3 regions of the Micromonospora sp. NPDC007208 genome follow, and region 3 is predicted to be linked to each of the others. Evidence: riboswitches for the same ligand, from Rfam matches in the RefSeq annotation. Region 3 holds a riboswitch; each other region holds the start of a gene.
What was found. Region 3 has a riboswitch for cyclic di-AMP ahead of ACFYL6_RS16550 (coiled-coil domain-containing protein). Riboswitches for the same ligand answer to the same signal wherever they lie in the genome.
Positions count from the first base shown of each region.

Region 1: linked by a shared signal. The riboswitch ahead of ACFYL6_RS11820 (NlpC/P60 family protein) and the one ahead of ACFYL6_RS16550 (coiled-coil domain-containing protein) in region 3 are both predicted to bind cyclic di-AMP.
Region 2: linked by a shared signal. The riboswitch ahead of ACFYL6_RS14055 (coiled-coil domain-containing protein) and the one ahead of ACFYL6_RS16550 (coiled-coil domain-containing protein) in region 3 are both predicted to bind cyclic di-AMP.

Region 1 is NZ_JBIAFG010000005.1:3,239-10,594, forward strand. It holds gene ACFYL6_RS11810 (NlpC/P60 family protein) at 1-430, shown strand, start outside; gene ACFYL6_RS11815 (N-acetylmuramoyl-L-alanine amidase) at 486-2,468, opposite strand; cyclic di-AMP (ydaO/yuaA leader) riboswitch at 2,704-2,839, shown strand; gene ACFYL6_RS11820 (NlpC/P60 family protein) at 2,916-3,893, shown strand; gene dcd (dCTP deaminase) at 3,995-4,573, opposite strand; gene ACFYL6_RS11830 (pyridoxamine 5'-phosphate oxidase family protein) at 4,673-5,230, shown strand; tRNA gene ACFYL6_RS11835 (tRNA-Gly) at 5,507-5,580, shown strand; gene ACFYL6_RS11840 (peptidase inhibitor family I36 protein) at 6,111-6,416, shown strand; partial or broken gene ACFYL6_RS11845 (transposase) at 6,719-6,805, shown strand; gene ACFYL6_RS11850 (hypothetical protein) at 6,801-7,356, opposite strand, start outside.
Region 2 is NZ_JBIAFG010000005.1:473,786-481,141, reverse strand. It holds gene ACFYL6_RS14080 (heavy metal translocating P-type ATPase) at 1-1,979, opposite strand, end outside; gene ACFYL6_RS14075 (hypothetical protein) at 1,992-2,939, opposite strand; gene ACFYL6_RS14070 (heavy-metal-associated domain-containing protein) at 2,953-3,162, opposite strand; gene ACFYL6_RS14065 (metal-sensitive transcriptional regulator) at 3,258-3,554, shown strand; gene ACFYL6_RS14060 (YibE/F family protein) at 3,855-5,225, shown strand; cyclic di-AMP (ydaO/yuaA leader) riboswitch at 5,392-5,522, shown strand; gene ACFYL6_RS14055 (coiled-coil domain-containing protein) at 5,527-6,546, shown strand; gene ACFYL6_RS14050 (carbonic anhydrase) at 6,603-7,340, opposite strand.
Region 3 is NZ_JBIAFG010000007.1:96,871-104,226, forward strand. It holds gene ACFYL6_RS16540 (HelD family protein) at 1-569, shown strand, start outside; gene ACFYL6_RS16545 (cation diffusion facilitator family transporter) at 677-1,594, shown strand; cyclic di-AMP (ydaO/yuaA leader) riboswitch at 1,713-1,844, shown strand; gene ACFYL6_RS16550 (coiled-coil domain-containing protein) at 1,850-2,914, shown strand; gene ACFYL6_RS16555 (hypothetical protein) at 3,070-3,579, shown strand; gene ACFYL6_RS16560 (SRPBCC family protein) at 3,703-4,167, opposite strand; gene ACFYL6_RS16565 (PfkB family carbohydrate kinase) at 4,358-5,335, shown strand; gene surE (5'/3'-nucleotidase SurE) at 5,332-6,159, shown strand; gene ACFYL6_RS16575 (STAS domain-containing protein) at 6,178-6,540, opposite strand; gene ACFYL6_RS16580 (hypothetical protein) at 6,930-7,070, shown strand; gene ACFYL6_RS16585 (hypothetical protein) at 7,239-7,356, shown strand, end outside.

The sequences.
Region 1 (7,356 bases), on a different contig from region 3:
CGAGATCAAGCAGCTCGAGGCGTCGATGCCGAAGACCACGGTGGTGACCGCGGCCTGCCCGACCATCAACGGAGTGGTCAGCGCGGCGGCCCGCACCGCGATCAGGACCGCCTGCGGCAAGGTCGGCAAGCCGTACGTCTGGGGTGCCACCGGCCCGAACTCGTTCGACTGCTCGGGGCTGACCCAGTACGCCTACAAGGCGGCCGGGATCTACCTCACCCACCACACGGGTGACCAGTGGAACGAGGGCAAGGCCGTCTCGCGGGCCGACGCCCGCCCCGGCGACCTGGTCTTCTTCTTCTCCGGCCTGAGTCACGTCGGGCTGTATCTGGGCAACAACCAGATGGTGCACGCGCCACGTGCCGGCAAGCCGGTGCAGGTGTCCAGCATCACCACCATGCCGATCGCCGGTTTCCGCAGACCCGGCTGATCCACCTCGCGCAACACGACGGCCCCCGGTCACCGACCGGGGGCCGTCGTGGTTCTCAGCGGGGCGCGCCCACCGGGGACGGCAACAGCTGCACGTCGGCGAGGTCGACGTACATGATCCGGTGGCCGAACTGGATCTGCGCGTAGCGGTTCTTGCCGCGAATCACCGTCCAGTCGCCGGGCGAGGAGCCGTCGAACGTACTGGCCCGGTAGTACTCGCCGGCCAGCACCGCGCCGACGGCGTACCGCTGACCGGCGGCCAGGGTGTACTGCAGCGGCGAGATCGCCTGGTAGGGCACGCCCTCCGGGTACGCCGCCTGCTCCGGGTAGGCCCGTCCGTAGACCGGAATGGTGGTCCGTCCGGGCTTCGGCGTGGCCACGACGCCGACGGTCCAACTTGCGGTCGGCGCGGACGTCGGGTTGTGGAACCAGGCCCGCTGGCCGAGGTACCAGATGGCCGTCCAGTCACCCTGCCGCCCGGCCAGCGCGTACGTCTGCCCGGCGGATGCCCGGGCCCCGTGGTCCGACACGGTCATCGTGTTCGGGGTGCCGTCCGGACGGAGCGCGATGTCGTTGACCAGCGGCGCGTCCGCGGACGGTGCGCTGCGCAGCACCACCGCCGAGGAGCCGCGTGGCGCGCAGGGCACGCCCGCGGTGACACAGCCGGTGAACGCCGGCCGGTTGGTGGCGTAGTCCGGGTCGATCCGGACCAGCCCGGTGGCCGGGGTGCCGGTGTCCAGTCGAGGCGCGTGCAGCAGGTCGAAGTAGTGCGTCCAGTCCCAGTACGGGCCCGGATCCCAGTGCATTCCCCGCACGGTCGAGGCGATGGTGCCGGGCACGTTGTCGTGGCCGATGATGTGCTGGCGGTCCAGTGGGATGCCCAGCCGCAGCGCCAGGTGCCGCACCAGCTTCGCCGAGGTGCGGTACATCGCCTCGGTGTACCAGGTGCCCTGCGCCGCGAAGCCCTCGTGCTCCAGACCGATCGACTTCGCGTTGACGTACCAGTTACCGGCGTGCCAGCCGACGTCCTTGGTCTTCACGTGCTGGGCGATGTGCCCGTCGACCGAGCGCAGCGAGTAGTGCCAGCTCACGTAGGTCGGATCCTGGACGAGTTGCAGGGTCGTCGCCCAACTCGCCTCGGTGTCGTGGATGACGATGTACTCGATCTTCTGCCGGGCGGGGCGGTCGGAGAGGTCGTGGTTGCCGTAGTCCCCGTCGCCGAACGCCTCGTAGGGCGCCGGGATCCACTCGCAGGAGATGGTGCTGGGGCACTCCACCCCGTCCGGGCGGGCCAGCCGGCGCAGGCCCAGCCGGTCCAACCAGGAACGCTCGGGCCGCACCGCGCTGGCCGGCAGGGTGACCCGCTGGCCGTCGTCGGTCACCCGCGACGCGCCCGCGCCGACGGTGGTGAAGACCTCGTCGGCGAAGGCCGCCGCGGCGTCGGCGCTGTCCGCGCCCGAGTAGCGGGCCACCGCGCCGTACCAGGCCGCCGGGTCGGTGTCCGCGCCCACCGGCGCGCCCAGATCTCTCTGGTACGCGCTCAGCAGCGCGGCCCCACCCCGGATGTTGAGGCCCGCGTCGGTGCGCAGTGCCTCGGGGGTGGCGCCGGTCAGCGAGGCGGCGGCGTCCACGGTCTGCAACGCGGCGGTGGACGGCGCGGGGGCCTCGACCGGCCGGGGCGCGGGCACCCGGGCGGGACGGGAGTCGTCGCCGCGTGGGTCCTCGGCACCGGCGTCGTGGTGACCGCCCCCGGGGAGGGCGGCCACGTGCCGGGCGTCGGTCAGGTGCATCGGGCCGTAGCCGCCACTGGTGCTCGGTGTGCCGGCGTTGGTGTCCCAGCGCGACTCCAGGTAGGAGACGCCGAGCAGCACCACGGTCGGTACGCCGTACTCGGTGGCCGCGGCGGCGTACTGCTGCTGGCGGTCGGTGGTGGGTGCGGCGGCGGCCGGGCCGACGGAGAGTGGCACCGTGGTCGCGGCGGCGACCACGGTGGCGGCGAGCAGTGCGCGCCAGCCGGTCGACAGGGTTGGATGGTGCATCGAACCCCCTAGATTCTCTCGGAGTGAGGTCAGGTCACCATCGCGCCGCCCGGGAGGTCACGTCAATACCTTTCCATCTATCGAAGCGCGCGGAAAGAATTCTTCACACACGGTCCGTGGCCTCTTCCAATCGGTACGGAGTGTCACGGCCGCACGGGTTGCGGATCGGTAACAAGCGTCTCTACTCTGGTCATTCGTCGGCCCGACAGCAGCTCCGCCCAGCCCGGGCGGTAACGGACCGACACCGCCGAGTCGTTTCCGAGCGAACCGGGGACCCAGGTCCCTCGGGGTGAATCCGCAACCACTGCGGTAGGGCGCCGACTTCCCGCCCGAACCCGTCAGCTAACCCGGTAGGCGGTCAGGAAGAAGGAGTACGGAACCCCGGTGGCACTCCATGCCCCGCGGCCGTCGTCCGAGCGGTCGGCATCAGCCGGCCCGGCGTCGATCGTGCCGCGCCCACGCTGGTCCCGCTTCACCACCGCACTCGCCGCGTTGGCCAGCATCGCCGTCGTCCTGACCGGCAGTGCCACGGCGGCCCACGCCGACCCGTCCGTCGCCGAGATCGAGCGCCAGATCGACGCCGACTGGAACAAACTCGAACCGATCATCGAACGGCACAACGCCACCCGCACCGACCTCGCGGCGAAGCGCAGGCAGGCCGACGCGCTGGCCGCCCGGATCACTCCGCTGGAGCGCCAGGTCGACGCCGCGATGGACAAGGTCAGCGCCCTGGCCGTACGCGCCTACAAGGGCGAGAACGTCTCGACCGTCAACGCGGTGCTGGGCAGCAGGTCGCCCAGCGAGGTGGTCGGCCAACTGGAGATGCTCGACCGCTTCGCGCACAACCAGCAGAAGGACGTACGCCAGGTGGCCGACCTGCGCGACCAGCTGGCCGCGCAGAAGGCGCCGCTGGACGAGATGGTGGCCCAGCTGACCCGCACCGAAGCTCAGCTGGCGGCGAAGAAGAAGCAGATCAACGAGGAGATCGACCGCCTGCAGAAGCTGCGCCTCAAGGTGTACGGCAACGGTGGCGGCGGTCCGCTGCGCCCGGCGCCCTGCCCGGGCAGCTACCCCGGCGGCGCCGCGGGCACCGCGGTCAAGTTCGCCTGCGCCCAGATCGGCAAGCCCTACGTCTGGGGTGCCGAGGGTCCGAACTCGTACGACTGCTCCGGGCTCATGCTGGCCGCCTGGGCGAAGGCCGGCGTGTCGCTGCCGCACAACGCCGCCGCGCAGAGCCGCGTCACGAAGAACGTCAGCAGGGGCGACCTGCGCCCCGGCGACCTGGTCTTCTACTACAGCGACATCCACCACGTCGGCATGTACGTCGGCGGCGGCTGGGTGGTGCACGCCTCGCAGGCCGGTCAACCGGTCAAGATGAAGAAGGTCGACGACGGCCCGATCCACAGCTACGGCCGCCCAGGCTGACCCCGGGTGACCGAAGGGCCCGTCGCGATTCGTCGCGGCGGGCCCTCGTCGTTCTGTTTCTAGCGGATCGGCCTCAGCGGGTCGGCCTCAGCGGGTCGGCCTCAGCGGGTCGGCCAGGTGCGCCAGTGCTGCCAGGCGCGGCTTGGCGTCGGCCCCCGCTGGCCCTGGTAGCGCGAGCCGTAGACCACCGAGCCGTACGGGTGCTCGGCCGGCGAGGAGAGCCGGAAGATGCAGAGCTGCCCGATCTTCATGCCCGGCCAGAGCGTGATCGGCAGGTTCGCCACGTTCGAGAGCTCCAGCGTCACGTGGCCGGAGAAGCCCGGGTCGATGAAGCCGGCGGTGGAGTGCGTGAGCAGCCCGAGCCGGCCCAGGGAGCTCTTGCCCTCCAGCCGACCGGCGAGCTGGTCACCCAGCGAGATGACCTCCAGCGTCGAGGCGAGCACGAACTCCCCCGGGTGCAGCACGAACGGCTCGCCGTCGGGGACCTCGACCACCGACGTCAGGTCGTCCTGCTGCATGGCGGGGTCGATGTGGGTGTAGAGGTGGTTGTTGAAGACCCGGAACAGCCGGTCGAGTCGGACGTCGATGCTGGACGGTTGGACCAGGGTCGGCTCGAACGGCTCCAGGCCCAGCGTGCCAGCCTTGATCTCGGAGACCAGGTCGCGGTCGGAGAGCAGCATCGGACCACCATAGCCGCGCTGCCAAAAGTGGCCGGATTCGGTGCCGGTGACCAGCGCGTCGAGGTCGCTGCTCGTACATTTGTTCGATAGAATGCCCGCATGGCTTCCTGGTCCGAATTCGCCGCCGACGAGCCCCGACTCGCCGACGGGATCCGCGTTCTCCTCCAGCAGTACGGGCCGGGCTTCGGCTATCTGGCCACGGTCCGTGCCGACGGCGGGCCCCGCGTCCATCCGGTCTCCCCGGTCATCAGCGCGGAGGGGCTGTTCTGCTTCATCATCGACTCGCCCAAGCGCCGCGACCTCGAACGTGACGGCCGTTACGCGCTGCACTCGTTCCCCGCCGAGGAGAGCGACGACGAGGCGTACGTGGCGGGGCGCGCCCGTCCGGTGACCGATCCGGTCCGGGTGGCGCAGTTGGCGCAGAGCGCCCGGGCCGAGCCGCAGGTCGACTGGAGGCTCTTCGAGTTCACCGTCGACGTGGCGATGCTCACCCGCCGTGAGCAGCACATCGCTGGCATTCCGGGCCTCGCGCCGGGCCGGCCGGCCGTTCGGGTGTGGCTCGACCCAAACTCCCCGTCGGCGGCGGCCGCGCCCTTCGCCGTCCCGCAGGCGCGCCCGACCCGCCTCAGCCGTGACGTCCAGTGCACGGCCGCCTGACCACGACCGAAAGATCATCGGTGCCGGCCCCGTCGTGACGGGGCCGGCACCGATGCGCATGCCTGCCACACCCGCCACACCTGCCGGGCCGCCACTCCCGCATGATCCACTCGACTTCAGGGAAACTGCGCTATCCCGGCGCTCCGGATGCCCCGACTTTCAGGAAACCGAGTGGATCACCCCGGCCGACCCGGGCGACACGGTCCCCGGACACCTGCGGTCACCGGGGGTGCCTGGGTGCACGGGCTCGACGACTCAGGTACAGTGGTGCCGCTTGCGGGTGTAGTTCAATGGCAGAACATCAGCTTCCCAAGCTGACAGTGCGGGTTCGATTCCCGTCACCCGCTCCACCGCGAGGCCCCAACTCAGGACAGGTTCCCTGGCTGGGGGCCTCGATCGTTCCTACCGCTTCTTGCGCTGGCCGTGCCCGTTACGTGCCCGATCCTCGCCGCGATCATCCGCGACGGCACCGAAGACAACGTGGGAGACTGACACGAGCGGCTTTTCTTCGCAGACGACTATTGGCGCGAAGAACCTTCATCGTCTACGTAGTGATCCGCGGTAGTAGTAAGTGGAGCGCCCCTGGTGATGTACGCCTTCTCCGTCAGGCCCGGTCCGGGCGTCAGGGGCCGACCGCCGTCGAGGCAGGGCACCTGGATCCCCTTGAGTACCGCGATGAACTGCGGGTTGTCCGGAAGTGAGCACGATCTTATTCGTCGTCAATGGACGACTGCCCCCAACCTTACATGGCAGCGGGCCCAAAGCAAAGCCTTGCATGTCTCAATAGATGAGTTATAGTCATCGGTGCCTATAACTGATTGGGGAGGCTGTATTGAAGCTCAAGCCTTTGGCGCGGATTGTGCTTTCGTCGGCAATTGTAGTGGCCGCCACAACCGCAACTGTCGGAAGCCCTGCGGCTGCCAGTCGTTCACAGTGCAACTTAAATCATCTTGGGAAGCTCTGCCTCTGGACCGGTACAAATTACACCGGTAGTTTCTACGCCGATTCACTCGGTAAATACTGTACAACGGATGGTAGTGCTACGCACAGGTCTGCCGAAAACATGAATAATTGGGTCGTCGTCTTGTATAGCGGCGCGTCGTGCACTGGTACGGCCGTAACGTTGACTGCGGGGCAAGAGCGGAGCAACCTCGGCATTTCAGCCAGGAGTTGGCGGGCTGTGTGACGGCGGCTCGAGCGACTAGAGAAGAAGCGCCAGAACTTTAGCAATAAGCTACGTGTTCCTGCGTCGGCTTGTACTTGTAAGATCGGTGCGTAGAAGCGCCACTTGCCGACGACGGTAGGGCGGGCATGGCTAGTGTGATCAGTGAATTTCTGCAGCTCAACGATCGCCAAGGCGAGGCATGCCCGCCCTACTTCAATCGATTCGAGGTCGCGCAGATAGGTGAGGTGTCATGGTCGTCGGGTGGGGTGTATGGCCCACCGTTAGAGGGCCCATGCCTGCCGAATGTGGGCCGGCGGCGGCTAGGTGCCGCGTTCTGGCTCAGCGTCCTGAGCGAGCTCAAGAACCGTGGCGTCGGCGACGCGTGTACGGTGGTCTGCGACGGGCTCAAAGTGGGCTGCCATGGGTTTTCCGAACAGGCCGACCAAGTAGAATTGGTTGATCTGGGAAGGGAAACAGGTGCCAAGCGCAAAGAGAACCTTCTCCCCGCAGTTCCGGGAAGAAGCAGTGAAGATGGTTATCGAAGCCGGCACCCCGGTCATCGACTCGCCGAGCCGAACGACGTGGTGGCGGCGGCGCCTGACCCGCAGGGCCATTGCGTAAAACCGGTGACGTTACGTGACTGCGTCGATGAGTTGGGTTGATCGGCGGTTGGCGGTTCTGGTGGCGGGCGATGTTGATTGCGCCTCTGAGGCGGTGGTAGCCGATCGCGGTGTTACGCAGGGTGGCGAACACGGCGGGGCCGTTGCGGGTTCTCGCGCGGTGGGCGTCCTCGCGGAACGTCACATCGCGGACGTGGTGTAGGCCGTTCTCGATGAGCCACTCGTCTCGGGCGAACGCGCCCAGGTCGACCGGCTGGGCCAGGATGGCGGGCAGGCTCATGGTGTAGTAGGCGGTCTCCCGGCTGGTCTTGTCCTTGATTGTGCGGGTCCGGGTGATCCGC
Region 2 (7,356 bases), on a different contig from region 3:
TCGGTGCCGGTGCCCATGGCCAGCCCCAGGTCGGCCTGGGCCAGCGCCGGGGCGTCGTTGACCCCGTCACCGACCATCGCCACCGACCGCCCCTCGGCCTGGAGCCGCTTGATCACGTCGACCTTTCCGGCCGGCAGCACCTCGGCGATCACCTCGTCGACGCCGACCTCGGCGGCGACCGCGCGAGCCACTGTGGTGTTGTCCCCGGTCAGCAGGACCGGGGTCAGCCCCAGCCCGCGCAGCCGAGCCACCGCCGCCCGGCTGGTCGGCCGGACCACGTCGGCGACCGTGAGCACGCCCCGGGCCCGCCCGTCCCAACCGGCAACGATGGCCGTACGGCCGGCGGCCTCCGCGTCACGCACGGCCCACTCGATCTCCGGCGGTACGTCGATCTCGTGCTCGTGCAGCAGCCGGACGCGGCCGACCAGGACGGCCCGGCCGTCGACCGTGCCGGTCACCCCCAGCCCTTCCAGGTTGCCGAAGGCGGCCACCGGGGGCAGCGCGCCCGCGTCGGCGGCAGCGGCGGCGACCGCACGGGCGATCGGGTGCTCGGAGGCGGCCTCCACCGCCCCGGCCACCCGGAGCAGCTCGGCCCGATCCACGCCGCTGGCCGGCACCACGTCCACCAGCGTCATCCGGCCGGTCGTCACCGTGCCGGTCTTGTCGAGCACCACGGTGTCCACCCGGCGGGTCGACTCCAACACCTCCGGGCCCTTGATCAGCACGCCGAGCTGGGCGCCCCGACCGGTGCCGACCAGCAGCGCGGTCGGGGTGGCCAGGCCGAGCGCGCACGGGCAGGCGATGATCAGCACGGCCACGGCGGCGGTGAACGCGGCGGTCGGGCCGGCCCCGGTGCCGAGCCACCAGCCGAGCGTGCCGACGGCGAGGGTGATGACGATCGGTACGAAGACACCGGAGATCCGGTCCGCCAGTCGCTGCACGGCCGCCTTGCCGCTCTGCGCCTGCTCGACCAGGTCGGCCATCCGGGCGAGCTGGGTGTCCGCGCCGACCCGGGTGGCGGTGACGATCAGCCGTCCACCGGCGTTGATCGTGGCGCCGACCACACCGTCGCCCGGGGCGACCTCGACCGGCACCGACTCACCGGTGAGCATGCTGGCGTCGACCGCGGAGGTGCCCTCCTCGACCACCCCGTCGGTGGCGATCTTCTCCCCGGGGCGGACCACGAACCGGTCACCGACGGCGAGCCGGTCCACCGGGATCAGGGTCTCCACGCCGTCGCGCAGGACCGCCACGTCCTTGGCGCCGAGGTCGAGCAGGGCGCGCAGGGCGGCGCCGGCGGTGCGCTTGGACCGGGCCTCGAAGTAGCGACCGGCCAGGATGAACACGGTGACCCCGGCGGCCGCCTCCAGGTAGATGTTGCCGGCGCCGTCGGTCCGGGTGATGTCGAAGCGGAACGGGTGCGTCATCCCGGGCATCCCCGCGTCACCGAGGAAGAGCGCCCAGAGCGACCAGCCGAACGCGGCCAGGGTGCCGAGCGACACCAGGGTGTCCATGGTGGCCGCGCCGTGCCGCAGGTTGGTCCAGGCGGCCCGGTGGAACGGCAGCCCACCCCAGACCACCACCGGGGCGGCCAGGGTCAGCGACAGCCACTGCCAGTAGTCGAACTGCCAGGCCGGGACCATGGCCAGCAGGACCACAGGCACGCTCAGGGCCACCGAGACCCAGAGCCGGGTACGCGGCCCCCGCAACGGGTCCACCGGAGCTTCCGCGCTGGGCGGGGCCGGCAGCGCCGCCGTGTAGCCGGTCTTCTGCACGGTCCCGATCAGGTCGTCCGGCGTGACGCCATCGGCGTACCGGACGGTCGCCTTCTCGGTGGCGTAGTTGACGGTGGCGCTCACCCCGTCCATCCGGTTGAGCTTCTTCTCGATCCGGGCGGCGCACGCGGCGCAGGTCATCCCGCCGATCGCCAGTTCGATCCGGTTGGGTGCCTCGGGCAGCGGTCTGCTGGTGGTGGTCATCGTCTGGTCCCGTCAGTTGTGTCCGTGCCCGGGGGTGCCGTGGTCGGCCCCGCCGGTCGGCGCGGGCCCGCTCGGGGTGGGGGCGGTTGCGGTCGGTGCGGCGCCGGCGACCACTGTGAACTCGGCGGTGTGCACCCGCCCGCCGTGTTGGAAGTCGAGGTAGAGCCGATAGCTGCCCGCCGAGGGCACCTCGGCGAGGAAGGTGACGGCCGGACCGGGCCGGGTGCGCCCATCGCCGGGCGTGCCGTCCGGGTGCACGTGCAGGTACGCCAGATCACCCCGGCGCAGCGCCACCAGGTGCCCGTACGCGCCCAGGTAGGGCTCCAGGTCGGTGACCGGTCGCCCGTTCCGGCTGACGGTCAGGGTCAGCGACGACGTGCGGCCGGGCTGCGGCGCTCCGGTCAGGGTGACCGTGTAGCCGTCGACGGTGGTGCTGGTCGCCGGGGCGGGCAACGGCTGTTCGGTCAGCTCACCGGGGACGGTCACGTCCACGCCGAGGGTCAGCGGCTCGCCTCCGGTCGGCGTGAAGTCCGCGAACGCCCGCCACTGCCCGGGGCCGGTCAGCGGGGTGTCGACCCGCCAGGTGCCGTCCGGGGCGAGCTCGGGGTGGACGTGACGGAAGCCGGAGAGGTCCCGCCGGGCGACGATCAGGTGCATCCGCTTGTCGTGCGCCACCTCGTAACGGGTGACCGGGCGGCCGTCCGGGCCGGCGATCCGGAAGGCGAACTCGCCGGCCGGGGCGTCGACCCGTTCGAGGCTGTAGCCGCGCTCGGAGACGAGCAGCCCGCCGGGAAGCCGGTCGGCCGTACCGCCCCGCTCGTCCGCCGCCGGGATGGCGGCAGCGTCGTGCCGGCCCTCGACCACCGGGGTGCGGTCGACGACCCGGCCGACCCCGTAGGTCGCGCCGAAGACCGCCGCCAGGCCGACGGCGAACCCGGCCAGTCTCGTCACCGTACGCACGCCGGCCCTCCGATCACGCGTCGACGAGGTCGTAGCCGGCCTCGTCGACGGCGGCCCGGACAACCGCGGTGTCCAGCGGCTGGTCGCTGCTGACGGTGACCCGGCCGGCGGCGAGGTCGACCTGGACGTCACGCACGCCCGCGATGGCGCTGACCTCGGCGCTCACCGCGCTGACGCAGTGCCCACAGGTCATGCCCTGCACCTGATACGTCGTGTTGACCATCGGAGCGTCTCCTTTACGGTACCGGTACCCGGTGGGGGTATCTCATCCGGACACGACCGTACCATACCCCCTGGGGGTACGCTATCCTGGTCGACATGACCGCACCCACCCCGATCCGCGGATACACCGCCAGCAAGGACCAACTGCTCGCGCGGCTCCGCCGCGTCGAGGGGCAGGTCCGGGGCATCGAGAAGATGGTCGACGACGACCGCTACTGCATCGACGTGCTCACCCAGATCTCCGCGATCCAGGCCGCCCTCGACAAGGTGGCCCTGGGGCTGCTCGACGGGCACGCCCGGCACTGCATGCACGAGGGCGCCGCCGAGGGTCGGGCCGACGAGATGGCCACCGAGATGATGGCGGCGGTCGGCCGGCTCATGAAGCGCGGCTGACGGGCCGGGGTCCGCCACGCGGGCGGTTCGACCGCCCGACACTCCGCCACGACCTGCGACCCTCGGGTGGGCTGGCTAGCATCTCCCACGATGGCCCTCCGTATGCCGCTGCACAGTCGGGCACCGGCGCCGCCGCGACGTGGCGTCGCCCCCGGCCGACCGGGCCGAACACTGACCGTCCGTGATCAAGTGGTGATCAGGCAGCGATCCCCCCCCGCCGTTCGCCGCGTTTCCACCGAAACGGTGAACCGCCCGGCACGCTGACCCGTACCCCGCACCGGATCGTTGGGAGTTCTCGCCTTGGCCGCCGACCACACTCACCCCGCGCCGTCCGCCCCACCACGGGTGCGACGGATCCTCGTCGTGACTGTGGTACCCCTCTTCGTCGCCACAGTGCTCGCCGCGGCGCTGCTCTGGCCGCGCGGCGGGTCACCGCAGACCGATGGTGGTGCGGACGTGCCGCGCCACCCCGGCACGGTCACCCGGGTGGTGAGTGAGCCGTGCCCGCCGGTGCCGTCGGTTCCCGAGGGCACACCGAGGGTCGGCGAGGGGCGGTGCGGCACGGTCGACGTCCGGGTGGACGACGGGCCGGCCGCCGGCCAACAGGTACGGACACCGGTGCCCGACGGGCCCGGCGCGCCCCGGGTCGAGGTCGGTGACGAGGTCATCCTGGTCGAGCTGGCCGATCCCACCGATCCCACCACCAGCAACTGGAACATCGCCGAGCACCAACGCGGCACCCCGATGGTGTGGCTGGCGGTGGTCTTCGCGGCCGCGATCGTCGCGTTCGGTCGGTGGCGGGGTCTGGCCGCGCTCGCCGGGCTGGCCGCCAGCTTCGCCATCCTGCTCACCTTCGTGTTGCCGGGCATCGGCGCCGGCAGGTCGCCACTGCTGGTGGCGGTGGTCGGCGCGGCCCTGATCATGTTCGTGGTGCTCTATCTGACGCACGGGGTCACCGCGCAGACCTCGGTCGCGGTGCTCGGCACCCTGGGCAGCCTGGTGCTGACCGGCGTGCTCGCCACCATCGCCACGGCCGCGACCCACCTCACCGGCTTCGGCAGCGAAGACGCCACCACCCTGTCGATGTTCCAGGGCGACGTGGACCTGCACGGTCTGCTGCTCGCCGGGATCATCATCGGGTCGCTCGGGGTGCTCGACGACGTGACGGTCACCCAGGCCGCCACCGTCACCGAGCTGGCCAACGCCAACCCCGGGCTGACCCGGTTGCAGCTGTACCGGGCGGCCACCCGGGTCGGCCGCGCGCACATCGCCTCCACTGTCAACACCATCGTGCTGGCGTACGCGGGCGCGTCACTGCCCCTGCTGCTCCTGCTCACCGCCGACTCGCGGCCGATCGGGCAGATCCTCACCAGTGAGTTCCTCGCGCAGGAGATCGTCCGCAGCGCGGTCGCCACCCTCGGTCTGATCGCCGCCGTACCGCTGACCACCGGGCTGGCCGCGGTGGTGACCGCCGCCGGGCGCACCGAGGCCACGCCGTCCACCGACGCTCCCGCGCCCCGGCCCCAGCCGGACCGCACGGAGGCACTGGCCGCACTCAGCTCACCGCGGAAGGCCGGCTCCGACGAGCCGGACCGGACGCGGCCCGCACCCCCATCCGAGGCCACCGACCGGTGGCCGGAGTCGAACAGGAGCACGGATACGGCATGGTGACACTCCTCAGCGTGACCAGATCGGGCATCCACCCTGAGAACCGCGTCACTGGTCACTCAACGCTATGGCGAAATGACGCTTTTGGTCGGCATCCAGGCGTAGCTCACCCGGTCGACTCTCGGGTAACCTCGCTGCCGGTTACCGATGAAGGCGCGAAGCGGCGCCTGCGGTGCCACCGCCCAATCGCCAGCCGGCGAGCCGGGGACCCAGGTACCTGGGGTGAATCCGCGTCAGCGGTAGGGGCCACTTCCGCCCCGAACCCGTCAGCTAACCCGGTCGGCGGTCGACGGAAGGGAACATTGTGACGGCACCCCTACGCCGCTGGATGACACCCGTGGTGGCCGTGATCGCCGCACTGACCGTGCTCGCCGGGCCCCTCCCGGCCCACGCCGCCCCGACGACCCCCACACCGTCCGGGCACGAGGAGGACGGCGAACCCAAGCTGCTCAACGATGTCATCGAGCAGGCCAACCGCGACTACTCCGCCGCCAAGTCCAAGCTGGACAAGTCAAAGAAGCGGCAGGGCGAGTTGGCCGCAGAGGTCGACCGGGCCAAGGCCGACCTGGACGCGTTGGCCCCGCAGGTCGGGCAGATCGCCGCCCAGGCGTACCGGACCGGCCGGATCGGCGCGGTCGCGATGCTGCTGGAGAGCGAAGCTCCCGACTCGTTCGTCCGGCGCGCCGGGATGCTCGACGAGATGAACATGGTCAACGAGAAGAAGCTCTCCGAGGTCAACGAGGTGAAGGCCCGCGCCGAGCAGGCGAAGCTCGCCCTCGACACGGAGGTCCGGGAGCAGCAGAAGCAGACCGCCCTGATGGCCAAGCGGAAGAGCGAGGCCGACAAGGCGCTCTCCCTCGTCGGTGGAAAGGGCTTCACCGGCGGCCTGGTGGACGCCACCTCACCGGTCGCGAAGATCGGCCCGGGTCGCACCGCCGACGGTGACTGGAAACCCCAGTCGTGCAGCGAGAACGACCCCACCACGTCCGGCTGCATCACGCCACGCACGCTGCACGCGTACAAGGAGGTCAAGCGGGCCGGCTTCAACCGGTTCGTCGGCTGCTACCGCCCCGGCGGGCCGTGGGAGCACCCGAAGGGCCGTGCCTGCGACTGGTCGCTGCAGAAGAGCGGCTTCTCCCCCTGGCACAACGAGGACACCCGGACGTACGGCAACAACGTCGCCGCGTTCCTCATCCGTAACGCCGACCGGCTCGGCATCTACTACGTGATCTGGAACCGGCAGATCTGGTTCCCGGCCACCGGCTGGAGTTCGTACAGCGGGCCGTCGAACCACACCGACCACGTCCACATGTCGCTGCTCTGACCCGCACGATCACCGTCGAGGGCCGTTCCGCGTGACGCGGAGCGGCCCTCGTCGCGTCAGACGGTGGCAGGCGCGGCCGGGTCGGTCGACTCGGGCGATCCGGCCGGGGTGTCCAGCGTCGCGAAGCCAGCCGGCACGGCGGCCACCTGACGTACCGCTCCGGCGGCCAGCCGGTAGGACACCCCCACCACCGCGCACCGCCCCCGCGCCACCTCGTCGGCCAGCACGGAAGACTGCCCGAGCAACGTCTCGACGGTCTGTGCGATGTGGATGTCGACGATGCCGTCGATGTCATCCACGCCCTCGGCATCGGCCCGACGCAGGCTGGGCAGCACGGCGTCGACCACGGCGCGCAGATGCCCGCTCGGCGCGGTACCGGTGGCGGCGGCCTCCCGGGCGGCCTGCACCGCACCGCACGAGTCGTGGCCGAGCACCACCACCAGCGGAGTGCCGAGCACGGTCACCGCGTACTCGACGCTGCCGAGCACCTCGGGGCCGGTGGTGTGCCCGGCCGTGCGGACCACGAACAGGTCGCCGAGCCCCCGGTCGAAGATGATCTCGGCGGCCAGCCGGGAGTCGGAGCAGCCGACGATCACCGCGAACGGGTGTTGCCCGTCGGCCACGGCGGCCCGGTGCTCGGCATCCTGGTTGGGGTGGCGTGGGGCGCCACCGACGAAGCGCCGGTTGCCGGCGATCAGCTCGGCGTACGCACGGGTCGGCTCGCTGAGCGCGGTGGCCCGGTCGGTGGTCCGCTGCGGACCCGGCTGACCGCCGGAGCTCCCGGTATGACTCATCCCGCACCTCGTCTCG
Region 3 (7,356 bases):
GTCGCCGCGGCCGGCTGGCATCCTGGACCGTGGTGGGCGACCCCGCGCAGACCGCGTGGACCGGCGATCCGGAGGAGCTGACCCGAGCCCGCGACCAGGCGCTGGGCCGGCGCAAGCGGCACGACTTCACGCTCACCACCAACTACCGCAACTCGGCGGAGATCTTCGCGGTGGCGGCGGCGGAGATCCGTCGGCTCTACCCGGACCTGCCGCTGCCGACCGCCGTCCGCTCCACCGGGGTCGAGCCGGTCGAGCTGGTGGTGCCCCCGACGGGGTTGGAGACCGCGACCGTGGAGGCCGCCGCCGGCCTGCTGGCCGAGGTGGAGGGCACGGTCGGGGTGATCACGCCGGTCCCCCGCCGGGACGAGGTCGCCGGTTGGCTCGGCGCGCTCGGCGCGCCGAGGTTGCAGGTGGTGACCAGCCTGGAAGCCAAGGGCATGGAGTACGACGGGGTGGTGCTGGTCGCCCCGAGCGAGATCCGGGCGGATCCGGGCGCCGGGGTACGCACCCTGTACGTGGCGCTCTCCCGGGCCACCCAGCGGCTCACCACCATCGACCCGACCGGCTGACCCGTACGGACCGCCGCCGGCGGGAAGGCGCTACCCGTACACTTGCATACATAGCGATGTGAGCATACATTTGACCGGGTCCCGACCAGCGGCGGAAGGTGGTTCTCGTGGGCGCAGGTCATGACCACCACCATGGGTCCGTCGCCAATGCCGCACACCAGCACCGGGGTCGCCTCTGGGCGGCATTCGGTCTGCTCGCCACCCTGATGGTGGTCGAGGCGGTGGCCGCCCTGCACACCGGCTCGCTCGCCCTGCTCTCCGACGCCGGGCACATGTTCACCGACGTGCTCGGCATCGGGATGGCGCTCGCCGCGATCACGGCGACCCGCCGGGCCACCGGCGACCCGCAGCGCACCTTCGGCCTCTACCGGCTCGAGGTGCTCGCCGCGCTGGCCAACGCCGTCCTGCTCTCCGGCGTCGCGATCTACGTGGTGATCGAGGCGATCCGCCGGTTCGGCGACCCGCACCAGGTCATCGCCGGTCCGATGCTCGCGGTGGCCGTGCTCGGCCTGCTCGCGAACATCGCCGCCTTCGCCATGCTGCGCGCCGGGGCCCGGGAGAGCATCAACCTCCAGGGCGCCTACCTGGAGGTGCTCGGCGACCTGCTCGGCTCGCTCGGCGTCATCGGTGCGGCGCTGCTCATCAGCGTCACCGACTGGTGGTGGGCGGACCCCCTGGTCGCGGTCGCCATCGGCGTGTTCATCCTGCCGCGCACCTGGCGGCTGGCCCGCGCCGCCCTCCGCATCCTGGTGCAGGCCGCCCCGGAGCACCTCCAGGTGACCGCCGTGCACGACCGGCTGGCCGCGGTCCCCGGCGTCGTCGAGGTGCACGACCTGCACGTCTGGACGCTCACCTCGGGCATGGAGGTGGCCTCCGCGCACCTGACCATGGCACCCGGCGCGGAGGTCGGCGCCGTGCTCACCGCGGCGCGTACGGCCCTGCACGACGACTTCCGCATCGAGCACGCGACGTTGCAGATCGAGCCGGGCGCCGCCTCCGGGGCGTGTGGCTCCATCGAGTGGTGACCGGGCCGTGATTTTCCGTGGTGACGCACGCACCGTCCGTCACATTGGCTGCAGCCGCCCCACCGGCACCGGTAGGCTCGGTCCCGGCCTCCACCAGGCGGCGCCCTCCCGGCGCCGGTGGCGGTCGCCGCCTAATCGCCCACCTGGGCGAACCGGGGAACCATGTTCCTGGGGTGCATCCGCGTCAGCGGTAGGGATCTTCCGTCCCGAACCCGTCAGCTAACCCGGTCGGCGGCTGACGGAAGGACATGCGCAGTGGCACCAGCACGACCACCCGCCGCCCGACTGGCGGCCCTGATCGTCGCGATGTTCGCCCTCGGCGTCGCGCTCCCGGCCGGCACCGCCTCGGCCGCTCCCCCGACCGGCCTACGGGCCGCCGCACCCGACTCCGACGAGGAGGGCGGCACCCCGGCGCTGCGCGCCCAACTCGAGGCGGCCAGCAAGGGCTACCTGGACGCGAAGCGCGCCCTGGACACCTCCGTACAACGGCAGCAGCAGCTCGCCACCCAGCTGAAGACCATCGAGGTCGAGATCGACCAGCGCAACGGCAAGGTCGGCGAGATCGCCGAAGTGGCCTACCGCACCGGCCGGCTCGGCGCGATGTCGGCGCTGCTCAACAGCAACACACCGGAAGGCTTCATGGACCGGGCCGCCGCGCTCGACGCGGTGGCCGCCAACGAGGACCGGGTGCTGCGCGACCTGCTGAACAGCAAGGACAAGGCCAACCGCACCCGGGTCGCCCTGGACGGCGAGATCAACGAACAGCGCAAGCAGGTCGCGGTGATGGCCAAGCGCAAGGAACAGGCCGAACGGGCCCTGACCGTGGCCACCACACCCAAGCCGCAGACCACCGCGGACACCGACTCCAACCGGGGCACCTCCACCGCCAACGCGACAGCCGCGCCGCGCAACTCCGACGGCTCCTGGCCCTCCGAGTCGTGCAGCATCAACGACCCCACGCCGGCCAGCGGCTGCATCACCCCGCGCACCCTGCACGCGCTCAACCAGGCGAAGGCCGCGGGTTTCACCCGGTACGTCTCGTGCCACCGCCCCAGCGGCTCCGGTGAACACCCGAAGGGCCGGGCCTGCGACTTCGCGGCACAGAAGGGCGGCTTCGGTGGAGCCGCGACCGGTGGCGACAAGACCTACGGCAACAACCTGGCCGCGTACTTCATCCGCAACGCGGACCGGCTCGCCGTGCTCTACGTGATTTGGTACAAGCAGATCTGGCTGCCCAGCAGCGGGTGGAAGTCGTACAGCGGGGCGCAGGGCACCCCGTCGACCGACCACACCAACCACGTACACCTGTCGGTCTACTGACCCCAGCCGTTCCCTACGGGTCGTGATGCCTGTGAGTCATCGTGATGACTCACAGGCATCACGTGCGTCCAGGGACCGGGCTACGTCGCCGGGCGTACCCCTGATGTCGTCGCTCGTCGGACGACCCGGCCGGCGTCGGCGGGCAGCATCGCGGTATGCCTCGGATCCGACCCACCACCCGCAAGGCCCTGCTCACCCTGCACCTCGTCACCTCGCTCGGCTGGCTGGGCACCGACCTGGTGCTGCTCACCCTCGGCATCGCGGTGCAGCGGGGCGCCGACCCGGCGGTGGTCTATCCGGTCACGGCCCTGGTCGGCACGGTGCTGTTCGCGCCACTGAGCGTCCTGGTCTGGCTGATCGGAGTCGCCAGCTCGCTGCTCACCCCGTGGGGCCTGCTGCGCCACCGCTGGGTGCTGGTCAAGCTCGTGCTCACCACGGTGATGGTCGGGCTGGTGCTGTTCCTGCTCACCCCGAACCTGCGCCACGCCGGGGCGGTCGGCGCGACCCTGCCCGCACGCGATCGGGCCGACCTCGTCATCGCGCCGGCGGTGTCGACCAGCCTGATGATCATCGCGACGGTGCTGTCCACCTACAAGCCGTGGGGCCGACGCGCCGCCGCCCGAACCACCCGCACGAACCGTGATCGCGCTGCAACCACGACCTAGCTGCCCGCCCTGCTCCGCGATCTTGCACTTGCTGTGCCGGCATTTGGGGCATCCCACTGATACCGACAACCGAAACTGCAAGATCGGCGCACGGTGGGGGCGCAAGCCCTCGGGGCGGGCGGGTCAGGTGGGCGGGGGGTTGGCGGTGCGGTCGAGGGCCGCGCCCAGCCGGGTGGCGAGGGCGAGGTGAGCGGCTTGGGCCTGGCGGAACGCGTAGCGGAACAGCGGCGTCGGCGCGGTCAGGGTGATCTCGACGTCGATGCGGACCAAGCCGTCCGGCTCGGCGCGCAGTCGGGTGTGGTTGCGCACCGTGGTGGCTGGCCACTGGCGGGCCACCATGACGATCTCGTCGGCCTCGCTGATCAGCACGTCCGCGTGGTAGGTGGTCCGGAAGCGCAGCGGGCCGGCCGCCAACCGGTCGTTGATCGTGTAGCTGGCCTGGGCGCCGGGCCGGGGCGGCACCCGGCGGACCCGGACGATCAGTGGGTGCAGCTCACCCTGCCGGGTCAGGTCGCTGAGCAGAGCCGCCGCCTCGGCGGGTGAGCACCGGGCCTGGACGGTGTAGCTGAAGGTATCGCTGCTGAGCACACCGTCTCCCGCCGTCGTTGGTCGCCCGATCGTCCCGTACCGATGTCTGGCTGGCAACGCCCGACGGCCCCGAGCGCCGCGCCCGGACCGGGTCGATGGCACGACCTGCCACTACCTGCGCGATTAAGGTCGGTTAGTACGAAATCTTCCGAAGGTGCCGGAGGGCGACCAGCATGAACGGCGACGACCGATGAGTGGGCACGTGATGGTCTTCGCGCCCACTCCACAGCTGACGGTGACCGTGGACCAGCCCAACGACCACCCTGAGCTGCACCTGCACCCCGGCGGGCAGGGCGTCTGGCAGGCCCGGATGGTGATCTCCCTCGGTGTCGACGTGGTGCTCTGCGCCGCCCTTGGCGGTGAGATCGGCCAGGTGCTGGAGCCGTTGCTGGTCAGCGAGGGCGTCGACCTCAAGGTGGTGGTCCGTGACTCCGGTAGCGGCGGGTACGTGCACGATCGCCGGGAGGGCTCCCGGCAGGAGATTGCCGACGTGCCCGGGCAGCCGCTGAGCCGGCACGAGATCGACGAGCTGTACAACCTCGCCCTCGGCGAGGGCCTACGGGCCCCGGTGAGCATCCTCAGTGGGCCGAACGAACCATGGCTCGTACCCGCCGACCTGTACCGACGCTTCGCCGCCGACCTCGGGGCCAACGGCGGCCGGGTGGTCGTCGACCTCTCTGGCGACCACCTCGGTTCGGTGCTGGAGAGCGGGGTGTTCTTCCTCAAGGTGAGTCACGAGGAGTTGATCCGCGACGGCCGCGCCCGCAGCGACGACAGCGCGGAACTGACCCGGGCCATGTACGAGCTGCACGTCGGCGGCGCCGAGACGGTGGTGGTGAGCCGCGCCGACCAGCCGGCGTTGGCGCTCATCGACGGGGAGTTGTTCCAGGTCGAGATGCCCCGGCTGGAGGCCGCCGACCCGCGCGGGGCGGGCGACTCGATGACCGCCGGAGTGGCGGCCGTCGTGGCCAGGGGCGGGGACATCCGGACCGCCATCCGCACCGGCGCCGCCGCCGGCGCGCTGAACGTGACCCGACACGGCCTGGGCACCGGGCGGCTGGACTCGATCACCGGCCTGGTGGACCGGGTCCGGCTGGTGCCGGCGGACAGCCGGCAACAGGAGCGGACCACCCCGGACGAGCTGGCCGACCGGGTGGCCGAGCGATGACCCTGCGGGTGTTGATCACCAACGACGACGGGATCGCGGCACCCGGCATCCAGGCGCTGGCCTGGGCGGCCCGGCAGCGGGGCCTGGACGTGGTGGTCGCCGCGCCGATGGAGGAGGCGAGCGGCACCAGCGCCGCGATGAGCGCCATGGAGCGCGACGGGCGGGTGGTCGTGAACGACCACCCGCTGTCGGACCTGGCGGGCGTAGCAGCGTACGGGGTCGCCGGTTCCCCCGGCTTCATCACGCTGATCGCCCTGCACGGGGCGTTCGGCCCACCGCCGTCGGTGGTGCTCTCCGGTGTCAACCGGGGCGCCAACGCCGGCCGGGCGGTGCTGCACTCCGGGACCGTGGGCGCCGCGTTCACCGCCGCCACGAACGGCTGCCGGGCGATGGCGGTCTCCCTCGACGTGCTCTCGGCCGGTGCGGCGACGGCCGCGAGCGGTGGCGCCGCGGTGGACGCCGCCGCCCGCGTACGCGACGCCGAGCGGCACTGGGACACCGCCGCGCGGGTCGCCCTGGACCTGCTCCCCCGGTTGACCTCCGCGCCGCTGGAGAGCGTGCTCAACGTGAACGCCCCGGACCTGCCGCACGGGCAGCTGCGCGGGGTACGGCGAGGCACCCTGGCCAGCTTCGGCCAGGTGCAGATGACGGTGGCCGAATCCGGCCACGGGTACGTCCGTACCTCACTGGAGGAGCCGGGGCAGGCCGCACAGCCCGGCACGGACGTGGCGTTGCTGGCTGCCGGGTACGCGTCGGTGACGGCCATCCGAGCGGTCACCGAGGCGACCGACATCGACCTGACCGGCCTGGACGAGCAGCCCTGACGAGGACGCCTGGCGCGCTCAGGCGCCGGGCAGCACCTCGGGGGTGGCGGCGCCGGCGAAGTAGGGCTCCGGGGCACCGAAGAGGCCGAGCAGGCCGGTCACCCAGAGCTGCCGGTGCACGAACCGGCTCGGTTCGGTGACCACCAGCTTGACGTCGCTGACCTCGGCTGTCTGGAAGCCGGCAACCATGGCGCTGATGCCGACGGAGTCGATGAAGGTGACCAGCCTCATGTTGAGTTCGATGCGCAGCGGGCGGCCCTTGGCCAGCACCTCCGCGATCGCTTCGCGCACCTCGTACGCTGTGTCGACGTCGATCTCGCCCCGCGGGGCGATCTCCACGACACCACCGGACAGAACCGACTTCACGATCGACAGGCTCACGCGAGCACCTCCACCCGCCCGTCCCCCGGGCGCCTCATCAGTACGCGGGCCGCGACCGAGAGTATTCCTCCGACGGCCTCGGTCGCCACCCCTCGGGATGAGCAATTCGCGGATCCCGACCCACAAAGCCGCCCATATCCGCACTTTTCAGTATCTGATTACTCAAGACTTTTTGTTATTTGACCCATCGGCGATCGGTCGTGACCGACGCGCCGCCGAACCAGGGTAGCGGTCCGGACCGGGCGCACCCGACAACCGGCCCGGGATGTACGCCTGCCCCGTGTGCCGTCGGCGTGTCGCCCACAGCCGGCCGGTGCGGATCGCGCCCATGGTTGCCGACGCGCCCTAGCATCGGCCGGGAGACACCACCGCGACGGAGAGGATCTTCGATGATCAAGCGACTTGCCGGCCTGGCCGGCGTCGGCGTCCTGCTCGCCCTTGTCTTGGCCTGCGGTTTCGGTGGCGGAGACGACGATGACGATGACGACGACGACTTCGCCCGGGGCGTCGCCGTGTCCGCGGTCCGCTGAGGTGGTGGCGCGTCGAGTTCCGGCGCGCCGAGCTGCCGGTGCTCCGCGGTGGTCGGGGTTTGCGTCCGGCTGACGCGGGGCACTGCGGGTAGACGACACCGTGACGCGCTGGAAAGACGCCGAAGTCCGAAGTGGCCGGCGGCTTCGGCACCCGAGGAGGTAACCACGATGTTCGGAACCAACCTGCTGGACCGCCGCAGCAAGCCGGAGCGGATCGCGGACCAGGCCTGGGAGCACCTGCTCTCGGCCGTCAGCTATGCCGGAGACAGCGTGCGGGACACCGCCC